Regions from separate parts of the Vreelandella gomseomensis genome, predicted to be linked through region 2. Evidence: predicted binding sites of a transcription regulator. Region 2 holds the regulator's gene; each other region holds the start of a gene.
What was found. Region 2 encodes FNR, which switches genes on or off when oxygen is low (the NO sensors DNR and NnrR bind a similar motif). Its sites were predicted from a motif close to TTGATNTANATCAA; they were not measured.
Positions count from the first base shown of each region.

Region 1 (2,268 bases), on a different contig from region 2:
TAGCTGGGTCGTTCGGGTTGCTCGCGTGCATTGCGTCGCTTCAACAGCAAAGAGTTGCTGATCACCGACAGCGAGCTGGTGGTCATGTCGATAACACCAATTATGGGGTGCAACAGGCTGATGGCGGCGCGTTTGTTGGTGCCGGCGATCATCATCACGACGTGGAGGCCCGAGGTCATGCATGACGCGAATGGCTGCTACCAACTCCTGCTTGAGGGTATCAGCCACGGCCACCTGACACAGAGCCTTACCACCGACGGCGATGGTTACCACGTTGCCCCTTTTTTCTAGTCCCTACTACAGTACCGATTAACGAAAGACTGCGTTTTAATGACAACTCCAAGGCTCTTTCTTGGCGTTGTCTTTAACGTTCTGGTCGACGAAGCGGTAATACTCTTCCTTGAAGCGGTTCCATCGGTCAGCGCTGACCTCGATCCCATGGCGTATAAGGATCTTTTCGACATCATCAATGCATAGCCGCAGCGCATCGTAAGCGAGACAGATATGCCTGTGTTTTTCGTCGTAGACTACCTTATCTATCCCGTAAAGCTGATCGATATCCGCTATTGCGTCGTCGATGCGCTCACGCTCATGGCGTTGGATTTTTAAATTCCGAGTCACTAATGTGTTTTCGGAAACGCCTAAGCGATGCTCTTGATGTTTCGGTTTCATAATGATCCCCCGCATGATTTAAAGGGTGTTTCACTCCTTATCTGCTTTATCGCCGTGCCCACCGTGATGTCGATGCATAAAAAAATGCATCAATGGACAGGCTGCCAAAAAAAGTAAAGGTAAGGCCTGAAAGAGGTGAAAGCGGTGATCTGTTCCCATCAAGTAACCCACCAAAATGACAAACCCGGCAAGCGGTATCCACATCATCAGCAGACGGCTAGTTTTTTGACTCATAGGCACTCCTATAGCACTTCCGGAGGTAAAGAGGTAACGGTTGTTTGTCGATGGTTATATGCCCACGTTACCCCAAAAATAGCCCGTTAATCTGAATTTAAACTGAAATTACACGCCGTAGTTATCTGAAGTCGCCTAGTTTTTTATAACATATCAACCTGAAACAGATTTCAAAACGGTCGACAAAAATTGACTTGTGACAATATTGAGGTATCGGGTTTGGTTTCTCTTTGACCTGCGGGCTACCTATAGGTTGTAGGCTTATAACGGAAGTTAACTCTGTCTTCTTCCATTTTTATTGGAGTAAGGCGACTTCTCGACCCGCAACACGATGAGAGGAAATTGATATGGCTAAGTATAAGAAGATCGTTGCCATTGCGTTGGCTGCAAGCCTTGGTGCCACAAGCAGCGCCACCTTCGCTCAAGGCATGAACCAAGGCGCCCAAGGTCAGGGCGGAATGATGGGCGGCCAAAGCGGCATGGGTCCTGGCATGATGATGGGAGGCCAAGGTGGCATGATGCCTTGCCCCATGATGGGTGGTATGGGTCCGATGTCCGGCATACTCGACGACGAACAAATGAGCTCGATGCGCGAGATGCGCCAGGAACATCGCTCTACTCAATTGGAGCGGATGGGCGAAATGATGAAACTGAGTGATGACATGATGATAATCATGCAGGCCGAGCGGCCTGATCCGGAGGAAGTAAAAGCGCTGCACGGTCAAATGGCTAACCTACATGGCGACATGATGGCCGATAAAGTGAGCATGCATAATCAGATGCAGGACCTGTTGACCGACGAGCAGCGACAACAGATGAAGGGAAACATGCCAAGCCACCATGGCCAGCAATAAGCCTTGGTGAGTACCACTTTGTGAATTAGGAGTGATGCCATGTGCCGATGGAAGCTGTGATGGCACTGTTTGACCAAAAACCGGATATCGACGGTACTGGTTTAGCCGGTATTGCGATTGATACACCGTGTACACCGAGGCCGCAAGACGAGCCTTACTAGGTATTCGCGTTTACGGATCAGGGACATAAACCCTCTATAATGCTATCAGTGGGGGCGGGCTATTCTCCCAGGCACGGCGCATAGCTTGCGGGTGCTCTACTATTTTTCGACTCTCGGTGGTCATCGACTTAGGTGCGGGACATGCTTGGTTGATTAATCAGGAGGTCAGATGATGACTCTTTTGGAGCAATACAGATTACTGCTGGCACTGGCGATTGGCGTCGTAGGCAGCGTTTTCTGTCTGTATTCGCTTGCCCGCGCGATAGGCCTGACACGTCAGGAGCCGGGCAAGGATGTGCCGGCGAGTTCCGGAGCTCTGTCGCGGGATCCGGTATGGGGGCGCTATC
Region 1 covers NZ_JARWAI010000014.1:11,970-14,237, reverse strand. The annotation lists gene QC815_RS15920 (hypothetical protein) at 1-158, opposite strand, end outside; gene QC815_RS15915 (hypothetical protein) at 328-672, opposite strand; gene QC815_RS15910 (DUF2933 domain-containing protein) at 703-906, opposite strand; gene QC815_RS15905 (Spy/CpxP family protein refolding chaperone) at 1,254-1,760, shown strand; gene QC815_RS15900 (NADH-quinone oxidoreductase subunit A) at 2,091-2,268, shown strand, end outside.
Region 1: the regulator FNR is predicted to act here: its motif matches at 1,096-1,109, upstream of QC815_RS15910 (DUF2933 domain-containing protein).

Region 2 (2,268 bases):
GAGAGTTGCTAGAATGCTGATTGCTTCTCTGACTATCGGCAGTGCTAATACCATGCAACATCACCTTGATCATTTCGACCCTGCGTCAGCGACCACCGACGCAGCAGCCCGCTTATCCGAAGCGGAACATCGCGATGCCAAGCGCAAGCGTGAGTTCAACAAGCTGCAGAAGCGGCTGCGCCGAGACGTGGGCAACGCGATCATCGACTATCGCATGATCGACGAGGGCGACCGCGTCATGGTGTGTTTAAGCGGCGGCAAAGACAGCTATACCATGCTGGAGATGCTGCTCAGCCTGCAGCGCAACGCGCCGGTGAATTTTTCACTGATCGCCGTCAACATGGATCAGAAGCAGCCGGGCTTTCCCGAACATGTCCTGCCCGCCTACCTTGAGGAACGCGGGGTGGACTACCATATCCTGGAGCGCGATACCTACTCGGTGGTGAAAGAGAAGACCCCGGAAGGCAAGACCACCTGCGCGCTGTGTTCGCGTTTGCGCCGCGGGTCGCTGTACGGGTTTGCCGAAGAGATCGGCGCCACCAAGGTTGCCCTGGGCCACCATCGGGAAGATATTCTCGAGACGCTGTTCTTGAACATGTTTTTCGGCGGCACGCTGAAGTCGATGCCGCCCAAGCTGCTTTCCGACGACGGCAGGAATATCGTCATCCGTCCGCTGGCCTACTGCAAGGAAGCGGACATTGCCGAGTACGCCCAGGCGATGGCGTTCCCGATCATTCCCTGCAATTTGTGCGGCTCGCAGCCCAACCTGCAGCGGCAGGTCGTCAAGGACATGCTGGCCGATTGGGACAAACACCACCCCGGCCGTCTGGAAAGCATGTTCAAGGCCGTGACCAACGTTGCGCCCTCGCAGCTCGCCGACCGCGACCTGTTCGACTTCGCCGGCCTGGAAGCCAAGCAGACAGAGCTGATGGCGGGGCGTATTCAGGCGCTCAACGTCGGTTAGGCGGCTGGGCTTTCCTCCTCGGCCAGCTGCTGTAGTCTGGCCATGTCGAGGATCTGTACCTCGCGGCCCGAGACGGCTACCAGCGACTGCGACTGGAAGCGGCTGACAATCCGGCTGACGGTCTCCACGGCGAGCCCCAGGTAGTTGCCGATGTCGGCTCTGGGCATCGACAGGCGAAAGCTGTACGGGGAGTAGCCGCGGCGACGGAAGCGGTCGGAAAGCGTGATCAGAAAGCTTGCCAGCCGCTGGTCGGCGGTTTTGCGCGACAGCAGCCGCATCATGCGCCGGTCGTTGCGCAGCTCCTTGCTCATGCTGCGGTACAGCTGGCCGCGTAACTCCGGCAGCTTTTCCGACAGCTGATCCAGCCGGTCGAAAGGAATTTCACACACCGTGGTAGTTTCCAGGGCAATCGCGCTGCCGGGATAATGCGGCTCGTCAATCGCATCCAGCCCCACCAATTCGCTTGGCAGGTAGAAATTGGTCAGCTGATCGTTACCGCCGCCTTCGGTGGTGACCTGCTTGAGGCTTCCCGAGCGCACCGCATAGACGCTGGTAAAGTCATCGCCCTGGTGGAACAGGTGCTCGCCTTTCTTGAGCGGCGTTCGCCGTCGGATGATTGCATCAAACTGATCCATGTCCTCCAGTTCCAGTGCCAGCGGCAGGCACAGGGAGCTGAGGCTGCAGGTCTGGCAGCGCGCTTCGTGCCATACGGCTCGCCGATGACGCGTAGGTTCCGGCATACAGGTCTCCATCAGGGAACGCGTCCTTCCATTATGTAATCGGGGGGCATGCTTAACAACCGCTAAATAATCTTCGAGTATCGCCGGTTCCCCTGAGCCGGCAAGTGTGCGTCAAACGCCATGGCCAGATGACGTACCAGCAGTCGCCCAACGGGGGTAACGGTGATGACCTGATGGCGAAGAGTAGCCAGCCCGTCCTGCTGCGCCTGGTCAAGGGCGACCAGCGCTGCCTTGAAATACTCCTGAGGATCGATCTGCCAGCGCTCGCCGAGCGCCGCCAGATCCAGGCGCATGTCGCACATCAGCCGCTCGATGGCGTCGCGTCGGATACGGTCGTCGCGGCTGAGACGCACGCCCCGCCGGGTGGCGAGCCGGCCCTGGTCAAGAGCCGTTTCGTAGTCGGCGAGGACGCTTGCGTTTTGCGCGTAGCTGTCTTCCAGGCGTGAAATGGCCGATACGCCCAGGCCAATCAGGTCGCACTGGGCGTGGCTCGAATAGCCCTGGAAATTGCGTTGTAGAGTGCCGTTTTGCTGGGCAAGGGCCAGGCTGTCGTCCGGCCGGGCA
Region 2 covers NZ_JARWAI010000001.1:367,084-369,351, reverse strand. The annotation lists gene ttcA (tRNA 2-thiocytidine(32) synthetase TtcA) at 14-964, shown strand; gene fnr (fumarate/nitrate reduction transcriptional regulator Fnr) at 961-1,704, opposite strand; gene hemN (oxygen-independent coproporphyrinogen III oxidase) at 1,767-2,268, opposite strand, start outside.

Region 3 (2,268 bases), on a different contig from region 2:
TTTCTGTGTATCTGTGAATAACAACGGCATGTCGGTGGACGTGTGGCAACTCGGTGATAGAGTTGGGATAATACTCGTCCATATTTCAGAACTAACGTAGGTGGTTTATGAGCGTCCATCAACAGCTTCATACCGCGCTTCTCGAGCTTGAAGCTACCCTGAAGGCCGCCAATCTCTGGCGCATGCCGACACCCGACGCGTCGGCGTTCACGAGTCAGCAGCCGTTCTGTATCGACACCATGTCGTTACTTCAATGGCTGCGTTTCGTGTTCATTGCCCGGTTGTATGCGCTAGCCGACGCCGGCGGGGCGTTGCCCGCCCAGTGTGACGTGGCCCCAGCCATTGCAGAACACCTTAAGCAGGAAAACGTGCGTGCCAGCGATCATCTGCTGGTGGTCAGGGCCGTCGAGCGGATCGATCAACTGGTTACCAATAACTAATGACATCGCCCCCTGGTGGTTACCAGAGGGCGATGGTGGTAAGGGGACGCGACCTGTCTATCTAGAAACGGTAGCTGACCCCGCCCATGACCACGACGGGATCAATTTCCACGCTACCGGCGGACGCGCCGTTGATCGTGGCATCGCTGTCGATATCGATATACCAGGCAGCCGCGTTCAGCGCCCAGTGTTCGTCAATCAGCAGGTCAACGCCGACTTGCCCCGCCATTCCCCATGAGTCTTCCAGCGACAGCGAGGCCCCGATATCGGTCTTTTCGTCGGAAAAGTGCGTGTAGTTGATGCCCGCTCCCAGGTAGGGCTGAACGCGGGCATCGCTGCCACCGAAAGGATAGTATTGTACGGTCAGCGTGGGCGGAAGGTGCTTGGTCGAGCCGTTGGTAACGCCATCGACCTGGAGATCGTGCTCGAACGGCAGAGCCGCCAGCAGTTCAATACCGACGTGGTCATGAAAACGGTAGCCCAGCGTGAAGGCGGGGCCACTTTCCGAATCCACATGGACATCCGCGCCGCCCAGCAGCTCGCCGTTATCACTGGTGGGCGCAACCTTGGCGATACCAAGGCGGGTGTAGACATCACCTTTTCCATAGGCAAGGCTGACACTGCTGAAGGCAAGCATGGCGGTTGAGAGGCCAAGGGCGACAAGCTGGCGAGAATTGATGTGGCGCATGGGTTCACTCCTGGTTGCAAACTGAGCGGCCATTCACTGGCTGCTCGACGACACCAACAGTCTAACGAAGCGCGTCGGGCGGGATATTGATCCAGGGCAAGGCAGTATAGATCGGAGAAGGCCGCCACAGGAGGGCGCTGGTCGTCCCGCACAAACGAAAGAGGCCTCCCCGTGACGATGTATCTGTCAAGGGAAGGCCTCAGGGTCAGCCTACCGGCTAGATGGCTAGCCTATTGATACGCTGTTAGCGAGCAATATGCTGGTATTCACCGGCATCGGCCGTCGCGCTGCTTACCGCCAGGATGGCAATGAAGGCCGCGATGAAGCCAGGAATGATCTCGTACACGCCAGGGCCACCCATGAAGGATGCGTTCCAGCCCAGGGCAATCCAGATCATGACGGTGGCGGCACCCACGACCATGCCGGCAATGGCGCCAGCGCCATTGGTGCGCGACCACATCAGCGAGAGGATGATCAGCGGGCCGAAGGCGGCGCCGAAGCCTGCCCAGGCGTTGCTGACCAGCCCGAGTACCTGGGAGTCCGGATCCGACGCAATCACGGCGGCGATTAAGCCCACCAGGACGACGCTGACACGGCCCACGTTCACGCACTCCTTGTCCGTGGCTTCTTTACGCAGGAAGAGGCGATAGAAGTCCTCGGTCAGCGACGAAGACGCCACCAGGAGCTGGCTTGAAATGGTGCTCATGACCGCCGCCAGCAGTGCCGCATACAGGAAGCCGGTGATCAGCGGGTGGAACAGCAGCTCCGCCAGGATAATGAAGATGGTTTCCGGGTCTTCGACATTCATGCCGTTGCGAACCGCATAGGCGCGACCAAAAATACCCAGCGATACCGCACCGATTAGCGAGATGGCCATCCAGCTCATGCCGATGTTGCGGGCAATCGGCACATCCTTGAGCGTGCGGATCGCCATGAAGCGCACGATGATGTGCGGCTGGCCGAAGTAACCAAGCCCCCAGGTGACCGCAGACAGCCAGCCGATAAAGGTCAATCCTTCCGTCCACGACAGCAGCGTGGGATCGACTTCATTAAGGGTTTGTGACGCCTGACTGTAGCCGCCGCCGCCTTCGCCAAAGAGTACCACTGCCGGCATGATCACCAGCGCCAGCATCATGATGC
Region 3 covers NZ_JARWAI010000004.1:307,072-309,339, reverse strand. The annotation lists gene QC815_RS07285 (YqcC family protein) at 108-440, shown strand; gene QC815_RS07280 (OmpW/AlkL family protein) at 502-1,128, opposite strand; gene putP (sodium/proline symporter PutP) at 1,373-2,268, opposite strand, start outside.
Region 3: the regulator FNR is predicted to act here: its motif matches at 1,215-1,228, upstream of QC815_RS07280 (OmpW/AlkL family protein).